One region of the Enterobacter mori genome, then DNA from elsewhere that is predicted to be linked to it. Evidence: predicted binding sites of a transcription regulator. Region 1 holds the regulator's gene; each other region holds the start of a gene.
What was found. The regulator CRP, encoded in region 1, controls carbon source genes, mostly activating them, when cyclic AMP is high. The targets are predictions, from matches to a motif close to ATGTGANNNNNNTCACAT.

Region 1 (3,284 bases):
TCTGCTGGTCGGCGTGGTGCCGATTGTTAACCTTGAGTGGATCCAGAAGCTGACGCGTGACATGAGCGAGCGCGGGCATTCTCGCGAAGCGGTGATGGATTCCGTCGTGCGTTCCATGGAGGACTACATCAACTTCCTGACGCCGCAGTTCTCCCGCACCCACATCAACTTCCAGCGCGTGCCGACGGTGGATACCTCCAACCCGTTTGCGGCCAAAACAATCCCGTCGCTGGATGAGAGCTTCGTCGTCATCCATTTCCGCAATCTCGAAGGCATTGATTACCCCTGGCTGCTGGCGATGCTGCAGGGCTCGTTTATTTCGCACATGAATACGTTGGTGGTGCCGGGCGGAAAAATGGGGCTGGCGATGGAGTTAATTATGACGCCGCTGGTCCAGCGACTGATGGAAGGGAAGCAGATTGCGTGAGTTGTTTTGCCCGGTGGCGCTGCGCTTACCGGGCCTACGTTCGTGCTTTTGTAGGGCGGGTCAGCGAAGCGCCACCCGCCAAAAGATTATGCCTCGATCACTTCATACGAATGGGTGATTTTTACCGCTTTTTCCAGCATTAACGCCACTGAGCAGTACTTCTCCGCAGAAAGGTCTACGGCGCGTGATACTGCGGCATCTTTCAGTTCTTTCCCGGTCACGATAAAGTGCAGATTAATGTGGGTGAACAGGCGTGGCGCCTCTTCGCGACGTTCGGAAGTAAGCTTCACTTCGCAATCGGTCACATCATGACGACCTTTTTGCAGAATCGACACCACGTCAATTGCGCTGCATCCACCCGCTGCCATCAGCACCATTTCCATTGGGCTTGGGGCTTTATCGCCGGAGTTACCGTCCATCAAAATCTGGTGTCCTGACGCGGACTCGCCCAGGAACGTTAAACCTTCAACCCACTTCACGCGCGCTTGCATATTCTTAAACTCCAACGTTGCATTTTTGGTGACAGATTACGCGTGCGTTACATTTCTCGCAATGGAAGGCGACCTGCATCATGCTGAAGCGAGACACCAGGAGACACGCGGCGAAAGCTATGCTAAAACACTCTGGATGCTACAGTAATACATTGACGTTACACATGTATGCAGAGGACATCAAACTTTACTGGCTGCGAAACGTTACGGTAGCCGACTTCCCAGGGTATGGGTAAGAATTCGATTGCAACCCCAGAGTCCGGATGCATCTTATGACTCTGGTGACAGCTTATAACAGAGGATAACAGCGCATGGTGCTTGGCAAACCGCAAACAGACCCGACTCTCGAATGGTTCTTGTCTCATTGCCACATTCATAAGTACCCATCAAAGAGCACGCTGATTCACCAGGGTGAAAAAGCGGAAACGTTGTATTACATCGTTAAAGGCTCGGTGGCAGTGCTGATCAAAGATGAAGAAGGGAAAGAGATGATCCTTTCTTATCTGAACCAGGGCGATTTCATCGGTGAACTGGGCCTGTTTGAAGAGGGCCAGGAACGTAGCGCCTGGGTTCGTGCAAAGACAGCATGTGAAGTGGCTGAAATTTCTTACAAGAAATTCCGTCAGTTGATTCAGGTTAACCCTGACATCCTGATGCGTCTTTCTTCACAGATGGCGCGCCGTCTGCAGGTGACGTCTGAGAAAGTGGGTAACCTCGCCTTCCTGGACGTGACCGGTCGTATCGCGCAGACACTGCTGAACCTGGCGAAACAGCCAGACGCCATGACCCACCCTGACGGCATGCAAATTAAAATTACCCGCCAGGAAATTGGTCAAATCGTCGGTTGCTCCCGTGAAACAGTGGGCCGTATCCTGAAAATGCTGGAAGATCAAAACCTGATCTCCGCCCACGGTAAAACCATCGTGGTTTACGGAACGCGTTAATTCCGCTTAAACGGCGTGCCATCGCAAGGTGTCACGCCGTTTTTGTCTCTACTCCCCATGTGGCGCAGGCTGATCTATCACCCGGAAGTTAACTACGCACTGCGACAAACGCTGGTGTTGTGCCTTCCTGTGGCCATAGGGCTGATCCTCGGACACCTCCAGCAAGGTCTGCTGTTTTCCCTCGTTCCCGCCTGCTGCAACATTGCCGGTCTGGACACGCCGCATAAGCGCTTTTTCAAACGTTTGATCATCGGTGGCTGCCTGTTTGCTGGCTGTAGTCTCGCCGTACAGCTCCTGCTTGCCCGTGATATCCCGCTGCCGCTGATCCTGACCGTGCTGGCGATGACGCTTGGCGTGACGGCGGAAATCAGTTCGCTGCATGCGCGCCTGCTGCCCGCCTCGCTGATTGCGGCTATCTTCACCCTGAGCCTCGCCGGGAATATGCCGGTGTGGGAGCCGCTGCTGATCTACGCCCTTGGCACGCTCTGGTACGGGGTGTTTAACTGGTTCTGGTTTTGGCTGTGGCGGGAACAGCCGCTGCGTGAATCCCTGAGCCTGCTCTATGTGCAGCTTGCGGATTACTGCGAAGCCAAATACACCCTGCTCACCCAGCATACCGACCCGGAGAAATCTCTGCCGCCGCTGCTGACGCGCCAGCAAAAGGTTGTCGACCTGATAAGCCAGTGCTACCAGCAGCTGCACATGCTTGCCGCCAACAAGAACCACGAATACAAACGGCTGCTGCGCACCTTCCAGGTAGGGCTGGACCTGCAGGAGCATATCTCCGTCAGCCTTCACCACCCGCAGGAGGTGCAAAAGCTGGTGGAGCGTAGCCATGCCGAAGCGGTGATCCGCTGGAACGCCCAGACCGTCGCAGCGCGGCTGAGGGTACTGGCTGACGATATTCTCTATCACCGCTACCCCACGCGATTTAACATGGACAAACAACTCGGCGCGCTGGAGAAAATTGCCCGTCAGCACGCGGATAACCCGGTCGGCCAGTTTGCCGCCTGGCACTTCAGCCGCATCGCCCGCGTGTTGCGTACTCAGCGTCCGCTTTATCCGCGTGACCTTATGGCGGATAAGCAGAAACGTCTGCCGCTGCTGCCCGCGCTCAAAAGCTATCTGTCACTGAAATCCTCCGCCCTGCGCAACGCGGCGCGGATAAGCGTGATGCTGAGCATTGCCAGCCTGATGGGCATGGCGCTGCACCTGCCGAAACCCTACTGGATTTTAATGACCGTGCTGTTTGTCACACAGAACGGCTACGGGGCCACGCGAGTACGTATCTTCCACCGGGCTGGCGGAACGCTAGCCGGGCTGATTATTGCGGGCGTGACGCTTCACTTCCACGTGCCGGAAGGCTATACGCTGGTCGGGATGCTGGCGATCACCATGGTGAGCTATCTGATCATCCGTAAA
Region 2 (3,284 bases), 390 kb from region 1:
CCTGACGCAGGGTAAAGGTCACGTCGTTCACGCCCGGACCGCAGAGGTTATCCACCCTCAGGCGGATCTCTCCCGGCGCTTTGTCCAGACGGGGATACTGATCTTCGAGCTTACGTCCCACCATCATTTCGATGAGCGAATCTTCGGTTAGCGTGGCCACTTCGCGCTCGGCAATAAACTGGCCGTCGCGGAAAACGGTGACGTCGTCGCAGATCTCGAAAATCTCTTTCATGCGGTGAGAAATATAGACAATCCCGCGCCCCTGGGATTTCAGCTCGCGGATAACGCGGAACAGGGATTCGGTTTCGGTGTCGGTCAGGGCGTCTGTTGGTTCATCCATAATGATGACCTTCGACTCAAAGCTCAGCACCTTCGCGATTTCCACCATCTGCTGATCGCCGATGGAGAGATCGCCCACCAGACGGTCGCTCTTAAAGCGCAGGTTCAACTTCGCCAGCAGCTTGTCCGCTTCGGCATACATCGTTTTCCAGTCGATTTTGCCAAACCGGTTCACAAACTCGCGGCCGAGGAAGATGTTCTCGGCAATGGTGAGCTGCGGGATAAGGTTCAGCTCCTGATGGATAATGCCGATACCCGCTTCCTGAGAGGATTTCGGGCCATTGAAGGTGGTCTCTTTACCCAGCCAGACGAGTGAACCGGCATCACGTTGATAGATACCGGTCAGCACTTTCATCATGGTGGATTTGCCGGCGCCGTTCTCGCCCACCAGCGCCATGACGCGTCCGGAATAAACGTTCAGCGCCGCGCCGGAGAGGGCTTTTACGCCCGGGAACGATTTATCGATCCCTTTGAGTTGCAGTAGTGCGTCCATGATGGCCTCAGAAGGTGACGCCAGCACAGAGAATGATATTCGCATACGGGGAACACTCCCCGCTGCGAATCACCGCCTGACTGTCTGCGGTTTGTTGTTTGAACTGTTCGTGCGTCGTGTAACGAATTTCGATGGTGTTTCCCTGGTGTTGTTGCAGTTGCTCAATGTGGCTGAGCAACGTTTCGTGGAGTTGCGGATTATGTTGTTTGATTTCCGCCGCGAGAATGGCCGCCTCAACCTGCATCTCCGCCGTCACGACTTCCAGTACCTGCATAAACGAAGGAACACCCTGCGTTAATGCCATATCGATACGGGTTGTGCTGCGCGGAACCGGTAAGCCTGCATCGCAAACCACCAGCGTATCGGTATGCCCAAGACGGGAAATAACCGATGAGATTTCTGAGTTGAGAACCGTGCCTTTCTTCATTTTCTTGCTCCACTAGCGAAACGTTTCGCTAAAAGTAGTGTAGACGCAAGAGTGTTCAGAAAACCATCATGACGTAACGGAATTGTGATCAACGTCGAAACGTTTCGCTAAGTGAAATATGGAGGTAAATGCAAAACGGTAACCCCCAGGTTACCGTTTTTTATGTTTGCGCCCTCTCCCCGTGGGAGAGGGTCGGGGTGAGGGCATCAGCCCGCACGGAGGATTAAATCTCGACCTGCGTTCCCAGCTCAATCACGCGGTTAGGTGGGATCTCAAACTGGTCTGGCGCGCGCAGGGCGTTACGCTGCAGGATGAGGTACAGCTTGCCGCGCAGGCGCAGATACCACGGGCGCTTGCCGATGATCAGCGACTCGTGCGACATGAAGAACGACGTCTCCATCATCCGGCAGCTCAACCCTTCCAGACCGCAGCGGTGGAACACCTCTTCCACGTTCGGCGTTTCGCGCCAGCCGTAGCTTGCCACCACGCGCCAGAAAGTCGGCGACAGCTGTTCAATCTGCACGCGGCGCACGTTGTGAACATACGGCGCATCTTCGGTGCGCAGCGTCAGCAGGATCACCCGCTCGTGCAGTACCTTGTTATGCTTGAGGTTATGCATCAGCGCAAACGGGATCACGTTCAGCGCGCGAGACATATACACCGCGGTACCCGGCACGCGCACCGGCGGGGATTTCTCCAGTGACGCGATCATCGCCTCAAGAGAATTACCGTGCTCATGCATGCGGCGCAGCAGGCGGAAACGTTCGCTTTTCCAGGTGGTCATGACAATAAACATCACCAGACCCAGCGTCAGCGGCAGCCAGCCACCGGAGACAATCTTGTCGAGATTCGCAGAGAACAGCGGCACGTCGATGCACAGGAAGCCCACCAGAATCATCGCCACGAGGAATTTATTCCAGTGCCAGTTTCGGTACGCCACCGTGGTGGAGAGAAGCGATGTCAACACCATCGTACCGGTCACGGCAATACCGTACGCCGCCGCCAGGTTACTGGAGTGCTCGAAGCTGACGATAACAATAACAACCGCAAAATAGAGCAGCCAGTTAATGAAAGGAATGTAGATCTGGCCGGACTCCATCTCCGAGGTATGGATGATGCGCATCGGTGAGAGATAACCCAGACGCACCGCCTGGCGCGTCAGGGAGAACACGCCGGAAATCACCGCCTGAGAGGCAATGACGGTCGCCAGAGTCGCGAGGATCAACATCGGCACCAGCGCCCAGTCTGGTGCCAGCAGGAAGAACGGGTTCTTGATCGCCTCCGGGTTTGTAAGCAGCAGCGCGCCCTGGCCGAAGTAGTTCAGCACCAGCGACGGCAGCACCACAATAAACCATGCCACGCGGATAGGCAGTTTCCCGAAGTGCCCCATGTCAGCATACAGCGCTTCCACACCGGTAATAGAGAGCACGACGGCACCCAGCGCCACAAAGGAAACCACTTTATATTCGAGGAAGAAATGCACCGCCCAGTAAGGGTTCAGCGCATGCAGCACTTCCGGGTTCGCGATAATGCTGCGCAAGCCAAGCGCCGCCAGGACCAGGAACCAGGCCAGCATAATCGGTGCAAACAGTTTTCCCACCAGCCCGGTACCGTGCTTCTGGATCACAAACAGCAGGGTGAGGACGATTATCGCCAGCGGGACCACCCACGTATCAAGCTGCGGCGCGATAATCTCCAGCCCCTCTATCGCCGAGAGCACCGAAATCGCGGGCGTGATAACCACCTCTCCGTAGAAGAAGCTGCCGCCAATCAGGCCGATAATCACCAGCACGGAGGTCATTCTGGCTGAGGTGTTGCGCCCTGCAAGGGACATCAGGGTCAGGATCCCGCCTTCGCCGGCGTTATCAGCACGCATAACGAAGGAGAGATACTTAACGGAAACGACCAGAATCAGCAGCCAGAAGATGAGTGACAGGAAGCCAAAAACGGCGTCGCGTTCAACACCAAAGCCAAACTGGCCGGACAAACATTCACGAAGCGTATACAGCGGGCTGGTGCCGATAT
Region 3 (3,284 bases), 510 kb from region 1:
AATGCGATTGAAGCGTTCGGTCCATGGCTTCCAGAATTCCTGGGCGGCTCCGCTGACCTGGCGCCTTCTAACCTGACTCTGTGGTCGGGTTCTAAGCCAATCAACGAAGATACTGCCGGTAACTACATCCATTACGGTGTACGTGAATTCGGTATGACCGCGATTGCCAACGGTATCTCCCTGCACGGCGGTTTCCTGCCGTACACCTCTACCTTCCTGATGTTCGTTGAATATGCACGTAACGCCGTGCGTATGGCTGCGCTGATGAAACAGCGTCAGGTGATGGTCTACACCCACGACTCCATCGGTCTGGGCGAAGATGGCCCAACTCACCAGCCGGTAGAGCAGGTTGCTTCCCTGCGCGTGACCCCGAACATGAGCACATGGCGTCCATGTGACCAGGTTGAATCCGCTGTAGCGTGGAAATACGGCGTTGAGCGTCAGGACGGTCCAACCGCGCTGATCCTCTCCCGTCAGAACCTGGCACAACAGGAACGTACGCCAGAGCAGCTGGCGAACATCGCTCGCGGTGGTTACGTGCTGAAAGATTGCGCGGGCCAGCCAGAGCTGATCTTCATCGCCACCGGTTCTGAAGTTGAACTGGCTGTTGCAGCGTGGGAAAAACTGACTGCCGAAGGCGTGAAAGCGCGCGTGGTTTCCATGCCGTCTACCGACGCGTTCGACAAGCAGGATGCCGCTTACCGCGAATCCGTCCTGCCTAAAGCGGTTTCCGCTCGCGTGGCAGTGGAAGCGGGTATCGCTGATTACTGGTTCAAATACGTGGGCCTGAACGGCGCTATCGTCGGCATGACCACCTTCGGTGAATCTGCTCCGGCAGAGCTGCTGTTCGAAGAGTTCGGCTTCACCGTTGAGAACGTTGTCGCTAAGGCGAAAGAACTGCTGTAATTGCCATTTTGCCCGGTGGCGCTACGCTTACCGGGCCTACAAATGGCTCGAAAGTAGGCCGGGTAAGCGCTAGCGCGCCACCCGGCTTTTTTGTAAGCATTATTCCATCAAAAATGTGATGCAAGTCATATAGCTCGCTTATTCATCTGGACAGACATTCCTTTTATTCCCCAATTCGCTTATTCTTGCTGAAGCGTTTCAGTCGATTAAATGTTCGACAATTGACCAATCAATCGCAGTTTGTGACAGCAAGGATTCCCCTTCGGGCGTCGCTGGATTACTCTTTCAGCCACCTCAAACTCAGGGATAGCTTTGCAGGAGATCTATGACCGTACGCGTAGCGATTAATGGCTTCGGTCGCATCGGGCGCAACGTGGTTCGTGCTATATATGAATCCGGGCGTCGTGCGGAAATCACCGTGGTGGCAATCAATGAACTGGCGGATGCTGCGGGCATGGCGCATTTGTTGAAATATGACACCAGCCACGGCCGCTTTGCCTGGGACGTTCGCCAGGAAAGGGAACAGCTGTTTGTCGGCGACGATGCCATCCGCGTGCTGCATGAGAACAGTATTGAAGCACTCCCCTGGCGTGAACTGGGTGTGGATGTGGTGCTGGACTGTACCGGCGTGTACGGCAGCCGCGAACATGGCGAAGCCCATCTGGCTGCCGGCGCAAAAAAAGTGCTGTTTTCTCACCCCGGCAGTAACGACCTCGACGCCACCGTCGTGTTTGGCGTCAATCAGCATGAGCTGCTAGCCGAACACCGCATTGTTTCCAACGCCTCCTGCACCACCAACTGCATTATTCCGGTCATCAAACTGTTAGACGATGCGTATGGCATTGAATCCGGCACTGTGACCACGATTCACTCCGCCATGCACGATCAGCAGGTTATTGACGCTTACCATCCGGATTTACGACGCACGCGCGCAGCGAGCCAGTCAATCATCCCGGTGGATACGAAACTGGCTGCCGGGATCACCCGTATCTTCCCGCAGTTTAACGACCGTTTCGAAGCGATTGCCGTGCGCGTGCCGACGATTAACGTCACCGCAATCGATCTCAGCGTGACGGTGAAAAAACCGGTAAAAGCCTGTGAAGTCAACCTGTTGCTGCAAAAAGCGGCACAGGGTGCATTTCATGGTATAGTTGACTATACGGAATTACCGTTGGTCTCAGTAGATTTTAACCACGACCCGCACAGCGCCATTGTCGATGGCACACAAACGCGCGTCAGTGGGGCACACCTTATCAAGACGCTGGTTTGGTGTGATAACGAATGGGGCTTTGCTAACCGTATGCTCGACACCACGTTAGCAATGGCCGCTCAAGGTTTCAGGTAAGACGCATCGTGCGTCTGCAAAACTTTAAGAATCAACGAGAGGATTCACCATGTCTGTAATTAAGATGACCGATCTGGATCTGGCTGGTAAACGCGTTTTCATCCGTGCCGATCTGAACGTACCGGTTAAAGATGGCAAAGTGACCAGCGACGCGCGTATCCGTGCATCTCTGCCAACCATCGAACTGGCTCTGAAGCAGGGCGCTAAAGTGATGGTCACCTCCCACCTGGGTCGTCCAACTGAAGGCGAGTACAACGAAGAGTTCTCTCTGCTGCCGGTTGTTAATTACCTGAAAGACAAACTGTCCAGCCCGGTTCGCCTGGTGAAAGATTACCTGGACGGCGTTGAAGTGGCTGCCGGTGAACTGGTTGTTCTGGAAAACGTTCGCTTCAATAAAGGCGAGAAGAAAGACGACGAAACGCTGTCTAAGAAATACGCTGCTCTGTGCGACGTATTCGTGATGGATGCATTCGGTACGGCGCACCGCGCTCAGGCTTCTACCCACGGTATCGGTAAATTCGCAGACGTAGCGTGTGCAGGTCCACTGCTGGCTGACGAACTGGAAGCGCTGGGTAAAGCACTGAAAGAACCTGCTCGTCCAATGGTCGCTATCGTGGGTGGTTCTAAAGTTTCTACCAAACTGACCGTTCTGGATTCCCTGTCTAAAATCGCTGACCAGCTGATCGTAGGCGGTGGTATCGCGAACACCTTCGTTGCCGCTCAAGGCCACAACGTCGGTAAATCCCTGTACGAAGCAGACCTGGTTGACGAAGCCAAACGTCTGCTGTCCACCTGTGATATCCCGGTTCCAACTGACGTTCGCGTCGCGACCGAGTTCTCCGAAACCGCAACCGCCACCCTGAAATCTGTAAACGACATCAAAGATGAAGAGCAGATTCTGGACCTGGGCGACGTTTCTGCACAGAAACTGGCTGAAATCCTGAAAAACGCAAAAACTATCCTGTGGAACGGTCCTGTTGGCGTGTTCGAATTCCCGAACTTCCGCAAAGGTACTGAGATCGTTGCTAACGCA

Region 2: a site for CRP is predicted at 1,342-1,359, ahead of rbsD (D-ribose pyranase). Genes of this name have one in related genera too.
Region 3: a site for CRP is predicted at 1,020-1,037, ahead of epd (erythrose-4-phosphate dehydrogenase). Genes of this name have one in related genera too.

The regions. Positions count from the first base shown of each region.
Region 1 is NZ_CP104285.1:4,345,282-4,348,565, forward strand. It holds gene N2K86_RS20630 (phosphoribulokinase) at 1-427, shown strand, start outside; gene N2K86_RS20635 (OsmC family protein) at 514-918, opposite strand; gene crp (cAMP-activated global transcriptional regulator CRP) at 1,230-1,862, shown strand; gene N2K86_RS20645 (YccS/YhfK family putative transporter) at 1,920-3,284, shown strand, end outside.
Region 2 is NZ_CP104285.1:4,732,014-4,735,297, forward strand. It holds gene rbsA (ribose ABC transporter ATP-binding protein RbsA) at 1-832, opposite strand, end outside; gene rbsD (D-ribose pyranase) at 840-1,259, opposite strand; gene kup (low affinity potassium transporter Kup) at 1,483-3,284, opposite strand, start outside.
Region 3 is NZ_CP104285.1:3,832,177-3,835,460, reverse strand. It holds gene tkt (transketolase) at 1-906, shown strand, start outside; gene epd (erythrose-4-phosphate dehydrogenase) at 1,232-2,251, shown strand; gene pgk (phosphoglycerate kinase) at 2,301-3,284, shown strand, end outside.